Xanthobacter dioxanivorans: one gene and its partners. The protein of the gene in region 2 interacts with the protein of the main gene of each other region in a pairwise test. Links are inferred from orthologs where the notes say so. Each region holds a gene or a part of one and is shown on either strand. Other genes may lie near its edges. The genes, in order: sfsA, EZH22_RS08485 and EZH22_RS16395.

The links.
Region 1: the proteins of EZH22_RS08485 (region 2) and sfsA interact in binary tests that used the Escherichia coli proteins (3 or more experiments, as listed by UniProt). The link is inferred for Xanthobacter dioxanivorans from one-to-one orthologs.
Region 3: the proteins of EZH22_RS08485 (region 2) and EZH22_RS16395 interact in binary tests that used the Escherichia coli proteins (3 or more experiments, as listed by UniProt). The link is inferred for Xanthobacter dioxanivorans from one-to-one orthologs.

The regions. Positions count from the first base shown.
Region 1 is NZ_CP063362.1:5,733,126-5,736,132, forward strand. Bases 57-2,912 are described here. They hold sfsA (DNA/RNA nuclease SfsA), read left to right. Parts: upstream 57-1,055; coding sequence 1,056-1,769; downstream 1,770-2,912. Other genes in these bases: EZH22_RS26705 (ImuA family protein), read right to left, coding at 57-381; EZH22_RS26710 (PaaI family thioesterase), read left to right, coding at 544-1,056; EZH22_RS26720 (L,D-transpeptidase), read left to right, coding at 1,906-2,910. Outside these bases: more of EZH22_RS26705, read right to left, coding at 1-56. UniProt on the Escherichia coli protein: Binds to DNA non-specifically. Could be a regulatory factor involved in maltose metabolism.
Region 2 is NZ_CP063362.1:1,792,059-1,795,077, reverse strand. The notes cover bases 68-2,935. They hold EZH22_RS08485 (glutamate-5-semialdehyde dehydrogenase), read right to left. Parts: upstream 2,189-2,935; coding sequence 947-2,188; downstream 68-946. Other genes in these bases: EZH22_RS08480 (hypothetical protein), read left to right, coding at 2,476-2,935; EZH22_RS08490 (nicotinate-nucleotide adenylyltransferase), read right to left, coding at 243-950; rsfS (ribosome silencing factor), read right to left, coding at 68-166. In the rest of the region: more of rsfS, read right to left, coding at 1-67; more of EZH22_RS08480, read left to right, coding at 2,936-2,970. UniProt on the Escherichia coli protein: Catalyzes the NADPH-dependent reduction of L-glutamate 5-phosphate into L-glutamate 5-semialdehyde and phosphate. The product spontaneously undergoes cyclization to form 1-pyrroline-5-carboxylate.
Region 3 is NZ_CP063362.1:3,522,597-3,525,723, reverse strand. The notes cover bases 137-3,112. They hold EZH22_RS16395 (sulfate/molybdate ABC transporter ATP-binding protein), read left to right. Parts: upstream 137-1,086; coding sequence 1,087-2,139; downstream 2,140-3,112. Other genes in these bases: EZH22_RS16385 (DMT family transporter), read right to left, coding at 2,554-3,112; EZH22_RS16390 (hypothetical protein), read left to right, coding at 2,306-2,494; cysW (sulfate ABC transporter permease subunit CysW), read left to right, coding at 221-1,090; cysT (sulfate ABC transporter permease subunit CysT), read left to right, coding at 137-188. Also shown: more of cysT, read left to right, coding at 1-136; more of EZH22_RS16385, read right to left, coding at 3,113-3,127. UniProt on the Escherichia coli protein: Part of the ABC transporter complex CysAWTP involved in sulfate/thiosulfate import. Responsible for energy coupling to the transport system.

The DNA of each region.
Region 1 (3,007 bases), 3.9 Mb from region 2 along the record:
GGACAGGCCGAAGGCGGCAAGCCCCGGCGCGTAGAAGGTGCCGGCCTCCCACGGCACCAGATCCTGCTGCACCACCAGCAGCGGCCGGCGGCGCTGTGCCACCGCGCGGGCGGCGAGCCCCAAAGCGAAGGCGCCGAGCACGCCCGCATGCTCCGCCGCCGCCGACGCCTCGTGGAGGCCGCCCCACAGGAGGCCGCCGCCAAGGACGCCATCCACCTGCGGCACCCCCAGCAACAGGCGCGCAGGCGCCCCGCCTTCCGACGCGGGGAAAGTCCCGGACGGGTCGGGTGATGCCTCGCCCCGCTCGATGGCCGCGATCGTCCGGCGCAGACGCGCGACATCGGCCGCGGAGCGGGATGCTTCCGTGGAACATGACGGCACGACCGCCTCTTTCGTTCTCTATTTGTTCCTATAGATTCCGGAAGCCTGGGGCTGAGTCAAGGCAGCCGCGCTCCTCCTCCCCGCCATGCCCCCAAAGGCAATGGATGCGAACCGCCCGCGATCGGCTATGGTCGCCTCCCCCGTCCCGATCCCCCCGCCGAGATGACACAGCCCGACCTCACCCCCCAGAACACCACGCCCCAAGGCTCCGTTTCCGAAGCCTTCACCCCCCGGGATCCCGCCTTCGAGACCAAGGTGCGCGAGAGCTTCGCGCGCCAGCCCTTCATGGCCACCCTCGGCGCCGTCCTGGGCGCGGTGGTGCCGGGGCGGGTCGAGGTGGTGCTGCCCTATGCGGAGGGCGTTACCCAGCAGCATGGCTTCTTCCATGGCGGCTCCATCGGCGCCATCGCCGACACGGCGGGCGGCTATGCCGCCTTCACCCTGTTCCCGCCCGGCTCCACGGTGCTGACCGTGGAATACAAGATCAACATCATGTCCCCCGGCAAGGGCGAGCGGCTGGTGGCGGTAGGCGAGGTGACGCGCGCCGGGCGCACCCTCACCATCGTGCGCGTGGACGTCTATGCCGATGCGGACGGCGCGCGCACCCATTGCGCCACCGCCACGCAGACCCTCATCTGCCTGCACGGCAAAAGCGACGGGCCGGCCGCCGGCTGATGCGCTTCGCCACCCCTCTCATTCCCGGCCGTCTGCTCAGGCGCTACAAGCGCTTCCTCGCCGACGTGGTACTGGCGGACGGCACGGAAACCACCGCGCACGTGGCCAATTCCGGCGCCATGCTGGGGCTTGGCGCCCCCGGCAGCCGGGTGTGGCTCTCCCGCTCGCCCAATCCCGCCCGCAAGCTGGCCCTGAGCTGGGAGCTGGTGGAAGCCGACTTCGGGGCAGGGCCGGAATTGGTGGGGGTGAACACCATGCACCCCAATCTGCTGGTGGCCGAGGCCATCGCGGCCGGCCACGTGCCGGCGCTTTCCGGCTATGCCCGCATGCGGCGCGAGGTGAAGTACGGCAAATCGAGCCGCATCGACATCCAGCTGGAGGACGAGGCAAAACCCCTCTGCCTCGTGGAGGTGAAGAACGTGCACCTCATGCGCGCGCCGGGCCGCGCCGAGTTTCCGGACTGCGTCACCGCGCGCGGTGCCAAGCACCTCGAGGAGCTGGCGGCCGAAGCGGAAAAGGGCAACCGCTCGGTCATGGTCTATCTGAGCCAGATCGGCTCGGCCCGCACCATCGGCCTCGCCCGCGACCTCGACCCCGCCTATGGCCGCGCCTTCGACCGGGCGCGCGCCGCCGGCATCGAGGCCATCGGCCTCGTCTGCCGCATCGATCCCGAGGGCATCGAGGTGGCGGGCCTCGTTCCCATGACGGGGTGAGGACGAGGTGAGACAGATCGGCCGCCGCACCTCCCCCTCCGTCAGCGCGCGCATCTCCTCGCATGCGCGCATGGACAGGCCCGCCGGGCCGCGCCACACATAGAACATTCATCGATTCGCACGTTGGGGATCCGGCATGCCCTTCACCCTCCACCTCACCCGGCGCGGCACCTTCAGGCTGGCCGCGACGCTCGCGGGCGCGCTCGTCGCCGACGCATTCCTGCCGGCCCGCGCCGAGGAGGACCCGGACGTGGAGGCCATCAAGGCGCTGAAGCCCGGCCAATGGGTCTGGTATCCCGAGCGGGCGCCGGACGGCTTCGTCGCCGTCGTGGTGAACCTCACCGACCAATTGTGCTTCGTCTACCGCAACGGCGTGCGCATCGGCGTCGCCACCGTCTCCACCGGCAAGGAGGGGCACGACACCCCCACCGGCGTCTTCACCATCCTCGGCAAGGACGTGGACCACCACTCCTCGCTTTATAACGACGCCTCCATGCCCTACACGGAGCGCCTCACCTGGTCGGGGGTGGCGCTGCATGCGGGCGGGCTGCCCGGCTATCCCTCCTCCCACGGCTGCGTGCACTTGCCGCTCGCCTTCTCCAAGCTCCTGTTCGGCATCACCCATGTGGGCACGCCGGTGATCATCGCCGATGCCCACAGCGCCCCCGAGGACGTGATCCACCCCGGCATCGTCATGAGCGAGGGGCTGGACGAGGAGCTTGCCGTCTCCGCCACCGGCCAGGGCGCGCCACAAGACGCCGCCGCGACGCCGGAGCCCGTCTCCATGGTGGTGAGCGGCGCCGACCGCAGCATCACCGTGCTGCGCGGGGCGCAGACAGTGGTGCAGGGGCCGGTGGTCATCACCGCCCCCGAAGAGCCCCTCGGCAACGTGGTCTACGTGCTGGTGACCAAGGACGGCACCGCCCCGCGCTGGAGCGCCATCTCCTACGAAGGCGGCCAGCAGCCCGCCGGGATGGCGCAGGAAGCCCTCGCCCGCATCACGGTGGGCCCTTCCATCAACAAGCAGGTGGCGGCGCTGGTGGTGCCCGGCGCAACGCTCTTCGTCACCGACCTGCCGGCCCATCCCGGCACGCGCAGCGAAGGCGGCTTCGTCATCATGACCCACAAGGCGACGAGCTGATGGGCTTTCCCCGCCCCGGCCGCGCGCGCCTTGCCGCCGCGTTGCTCGGCCTGACGCCGTTCCTGCCGCCGGCGCAGGCGCAGCAGGTGGCGCCGCC
Region 2 (3,019 bases):
CGATGGAGGTCTTCCCGCGCAGGTCGATGGAGACGATGTCCTCGGACTTGTCGTCGTCCAGCCGAGCTGTGACGAGGGCGAGAATCTCCGCAGCGTCGGGATACGCCTCGGAGACCGTGGCGGGTGCCGAAATGTCAGCGGCCGCCAGAAGAGCCGTTGTGGACAGGGGTCCAGATCCTCTTGATGAAGGCGACGGTCCAAACCGTCGCACCCCCATAGAATGCAGGTAAATCAACGAATTTTCAAGAAGTTTGGCGCAGCCCCCGCCCCAGGCCCCCGGACGCCACCCCTCGCGCGGCGCGGATTCCCGTTGAAGACATGGGGGATTTCAGCCCGTGCAGGAACACCCAGGCCGGCGGATCGAGGTCCGCGAGCACCTTGGCGTCGCTCTCGTCGATGCGGTAGGGCGCCAGCGCCCGCGCCGCCACCGAGGCCGTCGCGGCGAGGCTGTTGCCCATGCGGTCCACCACCGCGATGGGCATGAGGTCGGCGATGGCGCGCCAGCGCTGCCAGCGGTCGAAACGGGCGAGGTTGTCCGCGCCCATGATCCACACGAAGCGCACCGTGGGCAGGCGGCGGACGAGATAGGCCATTGTGTCGTAGCTGTAGCGCACGCCGAGCGTGGCCTCGAAGCCGGTGACGTCGATGCGCGGATGGCGTGCCACCGCCCGCGCCACCGCCACGCGCTCCTCCAGGGGCGGCAAGGCCCGGTTGTCCTTCAGCGGATTGCCCGGCGTCACCAGCCACCACACCCGGTCGAGACCGAGCCGGCGCATGGCGAGAAGGCTCGCGGCGCGATGGGCGCCGTGGGCCGGGTTGAAGCTGCCGCCGAACAGGCCGACACGCAGGCCCGGAGTCACCCACGGCAGGTGGCGGGCCGCGCGCGGGCTGACCCCGCCGGCCCGCGCCGGGTCCGCGACCGTCCCATCCCGCGCGGCGGCAGAACTCACGGGCGCGTCTGCCCGGAACCGTGGATGCGGTACTTGAAGGAGGTGAGCTGCTCCGCCCCCACCGGGCCGCGCGCGTGCATGCGGCCGGTGGCGATGCCGATCTCCGCGCCGAAGCCGAACTCGCCGCCGTCGGCGAACTGGGTGGAGGCATTGTGCAGCACGATGGCGGAATCCACCTCCGCCAGGAAGCGCTGCGCCGCCGCATCGTCCTGGGTGACGATGGAATCGGTATGGTGGGAGCCGTGCGCCTCGATATGGGCGATGGCGTCGGCGAGCCCGTCCACCACCTTGGCGGCGATGATGGCGTCGAGATACTCGGTGTCCCAGTCGGCATCGCTGGCCGGCCTCACCCGCGCGTCCACCGCCTGCACGGCGGCATCGCCCCGCACCTCGCAGCCGGCGGCGATGAGCATCTCCACGAGGGGCTCCAGGTAGGTGCCGGCGACGGCCCGGTCCACCAGCAGCGTCTCCGCCGCCCCACACACGCCAGTGCGGCGCATCTTGGCGTTCAGCACCACGGACTTGGCCATGTCGAGGTCGGCGGCCTTGTCCACATAGACGTGGTTGATGCCGTCGAGATGGGCGAAGACCGGCACCCGCGCGTCGCTCTGCACCCGGGCGACGAGGCTCTTGCCGCCGCGCGGCACGATCACGTCCACATTTCCGTCGAGGCCCGCCAGCATGTGGCCCACGGCGGCGCGGTCGGCCACGGCGACGAACTGCACCGCATCCTGCGGCAGGCCCGCCGCCGCCAGCCCGGTGACGAAGGCCCGGTGGATGGCGCCGGATGTGGCGAGGCCATCGGAGCCGCCGCGCAGGATCACCGCATTGCCGGCGCGCAGGCAGAGCGCGGCGGCGTCCGCCGTCACGTTGGGCCGGCTTTCATAGATGACGCCGATGACGCCCAGCGGCGTGCGCACGCGCTCGATGACCATGCCGTTGGGCCGGGTCCAGCGCTCGGTCACCTTGCCCACGGGATCGGGCAGGGCGGCCACCGCCTCGACCCCCTCGGCCATGGCCTCGATGCGGGCGGGCGTGAGGGTGAGGCGATCGAGGAAGGAGCCGGTCATGCCGTCCACCTTCGCCTTGGCCACGTCGCCCGCATTGGCGGCGAGGATCTCGGCGGCGGCGGCGCGGATGGCGGCGGCGGCGGCAAGAAGCGCCTGCGTCTTCACCTCGGGCTCCGCCAGGGCAAGCGTGCGCGCGGCGGCGCGGGCGCGCCGGCCCATGTCCAACATGTAGGCATCAAGCGCCGCCCCGGCGCCGGCCGGCGGCACGGACCGGTCCGCGGCGGCGGAAACATCGGTTCGGGCGGCGGAGGCGGTGGCCATGGGGGGTCTCGCTGGCAGAAAGGACGGATCCGCCCGGAAACCCAGGCGGGAGGCTTTCCCTAGCACGATGCAAGGGGATTGCGACAGATCCGTGCCGCCGGCCTCATGCACCGTCACCTCTCGGACTTGTCAGGACAAGCCGGCGCAAAGGGTGGCAAGGATAGGCCATCGCCGTCTTCGGGAACCGACCGCCCATGCGCACCGCGCTTCTTCTGGGTCTTCTGGGCCTTCTCGTCCTGCCGGGCCCGGTTGCCGCCGGCGATGCCGACATTCCGCAGGCGCGGGCGCGGGCGGCGACCGGCGGCGGCACCATCGCCGAGGCAACCCTCGCCGGCCCCGCCGACCGCACCGGGCACGTGGTTCCCGGGGCGCCGGCGGAGGCATCGCGGCTCGTGGTGCGCATGCACGACGGGCGGGTGCTGGACTTCAGCCTGCCCGGCGGCGAGATGTTCGAGGACCTCGCGCCGCGCATCGCCGACCTCGACGGCGACGGGGTGGCCGACCTCGCCATCCCCAGCTTCGACCGCAGGCGCCTGCGTTTCCTGTCGTTCAGGGGCGGGGTGCACGAGATCTCTTCCCCGCCCCTGCCCACGGCGGCGGTGACCGATTTCGGCCTGTTCACGATGAACGGAAAGCCCGCCGTGGAAGTGGGCCTCGCCGACGGCGCGCACGCGCGGCTGGCGCCCTGAGAGGGCGAGCGGGCGCTCAGGCGGGGCGCCCGGTTCAAGGATCCGGAGC
Region 3 (3,127 bases), 1.7 Mb from region 2 along the record:
TCATCGCCGGCAACCTGCCCGGCGTGTCGGAGATCGCCCCGCTGCTCATCGTCATCCGCCTCGAGGAGTTCCGCTACGCGGATGCGACCGCCATCGCCACGGTGATGCTGCTCGCCTCCTTCGTGCTGCTGCTCATCATCAACCGCCTGCAGCGCTGGGCCGAAGAACGCGGGGGTCGGAACGCATGAGCGCCCTCGACCACGTCGCCGCCAGCGAGGGCATGCCCTCGGCGCTCGCCCAGTCGCGCGCTTATACCGGCCATGGCGGCCGGCCGGTGCGCACCGAGCCGCGCTGGGTGCGCATCACGCTCACGGCGATCGCGCTCGCCTTCCTGTTCCTGTTCATCGGCCTGCCGCTGGTCACCGTCTTCTACGAAGCGTTCCGGCGCGGCTGGGCGGCCTATGTGGCGGCGCTGGTGGAGCCGGACGCGCTCGCCTCCATCCGCCTCACCCTGATCGTGGCGGCCATCTCGGTGACGGCGAACCTGCTGTTCGGGCTGGTGGCGGCCTGGTCCATCGCCAAGTTCGAGTTTCCCGGCAAGAGCCTGCTCATCACCCTCATCGACCTGCCCTTCTCCGTCTCCCCGGTGGTGGCCGGCCTCGTCTACGTGCTGCTGTTCGGCGCGCAGGGCCTGTTCGCGGCCGAGCTGGCGGCATGGGACATCAAGATCATCTTCGCCCTGCCGGGCATCGTGCTCGCCACCATCTTCGTCACCTTCCCCTTCGTGGCGCGCGAGCTGATCCCGCTGATGCAGGAGCAGGGGACGTCCGAGGAAGAAGCGGCCATCTCGCTGGGCGCCTCCGGCCTCTCCACCTTCTTCCGTGTGACGCTGCCCAACGTGAAATGGGCGCTGCTCTACGGCGTGCTGCTCTGCAACGCCCGCGCCATGGGCGAGTTCGGCGCCGTTTCGGTGGTCTCGGGCCATGTGCGGGGCCTCACCAACACCATGCCGCTGCACATCGAGATCCTCTACAACGAATATCAGTTCGTCGCGTCCTTCGCGGTGGCGTCGCTGCTGGCGCTGCTGGCGCTGGTGACGCTCATCGCCAAGACCATCCTGGAACACCGCCTCGCCGAGGGAGACAGATGACCATCGACGTCGTCGGCGTCACCAAGCGCTTCAAGACTTTCGCAGCGCTCGACAATGTGAGCCTCACCATCCGCTCGGGCGAGCTCGTCGCCCTGCTCGGCCCCTCGGGGTCGGGCAAGACCACGCTGCTGCGCATCATCGCCGGCCTCGAATGGCCCGACACGGGAGAGGTGCGCTTCGACGGGGAGGACGCGCTGTCGCGCTCCGTGCGCGAGCGCAACGTGGGCTTCGTGTTCCAGCACTATGCCCTGTTCCGGCACATGAACGTGTTCGAGAACGTGGCCTTCGGCCTGCGCGTGCGGCGCGGCGCGGACAAGCTGCCCGAGGCCGCCATCCGCGAGAAGGTGAACGAGCTGCTCTCTCTGGTGCAGATCGACTGGCTGGCCGAGCGCTATCCCTCCCAGCTCTCCGGCGGCCAGCGCCAGCGCGTGGCGCTCGCCCGCGCGCTCGCCATCTCGCCCCGCGTGCTGCTGCTGGACGAGCCATTCGGGGCGCTGGACGCCAAGGTCCGCAAGGAGCTGCGCCGCTGGCTGCGCCACCTGCACGAGGAGCTGCCGGTCACCTCCGTGCTCGTCACCCACGACCAGGAAGAAGCGCTGGAGCTGGCCGACCGCGTGGTGGTCATGGGTCACGGCCGGATCGAGCAGGTGGGCTCGCCCGCCGAGGTCTACGACAATCCGGCCACGGCCTTCGTGCACGACTTCATCGGCGAGACCATCGCTTTGCCCGGCGAGGTGCGCGGCGGCGCGCTCTATCTCGGCACGCGGGCGCTGGGTCTCGATTCGCAGGGCGTCGCGGACGGGCCGGCGCGCATCCTCGCCCGCCCCCACGACGTGGACCTCGCCGACCCGGCCGCCACCCCCTTCGCCGGAAAGGTGCTGGCGGTGCGCACCTTCGGGCCGACCCGGCGGGCCGACGTGGCGCTCTCCGGCTCGAGCGGCCCGGTCATCGTCGAAGCCGCGGTTCCCCACGGCCAGACGCTGGAGCCGGGCACCGAGGTGGGCCTGATGCCGCGTCGCTACAAGGTATTTCCTCAGGCTTCGCATTAGGGCGAGGCGGCGAAAGCCCCGCTGCGACAGGGATGTGTCCCGGTGGGGGGGACGACCGGCGGCCGGCGCCGCGCCGGTTTCGCACGGCCTGACGATTTTTCGCCACGGGGCCGTGGTGAATGAATCATGCGGCATGCCGCATCGGCGGCCGGAAGGGAGAAGGCCCGTGCCCGCGTTTGTTCTCGTCGCATTGGGTGCCCTCGGCGCCGTCGCCCTCGCGCGGGTGATCACGGCGGAGACACGTCGGATCAACGAGGCCCTCGACCGCCACCGCGCGGCCGACACCGGCGAGCTGGAAACCATCCCGCTGGAGCGGGACCCGGTCACCGGCGACTATCGGCCACGAAAGAACTGACCTTCAAACGCACGGCATCCCGGCACAACCGCTTTCGCCGGATCCGGGAGGCCCACCGCTCAGTCGTGCGAGGGGCCGCAGGCGGGAGCCGGGCGACCGGAGGCCGTGGCCCCGCCACGGCCGGAGGCGCCGGCGGCGGCACGGCGCGCCGCCTGGCTTTTCTGGCGCTCGCTCTGGAGCGCATAGAGGCCCGCGCCCACCACCAGGGCCATGCCGATGGCGGTCCAGCCATCCGGCAGGTCGCCGAAGACAAAATACCCCGACACCAGCGCACCCAGCACCAGGAGGTAGCGCATGGGCGAGACCGAGGCGACGGGCGCGCTGCGGAAGGCGAAGACAAGCGCAAGCGTACCGACCGCGAACACGATCCCCGCAACGGCGAGATACGCCAGCACCCGTGGTGAAGGCATGATCCAGGTTTCGGAAAGGGCGAAGACGGCGCTGGTGGCGCACAGCACCAACGTGCCGGAAAACCCGACCACCGCGCCGGGAATCTGCATGCCGATGCCGCGCGTGGAGACATCGCGCACCGCACCGAAGAAGGCGGCGAGCAGCGGCAGGATGGCGACGATGTGGAAGGTCGAAGGCTCCGGCCGGGTGACGATGACCGCGCCGAGAAAACCGATGATGATC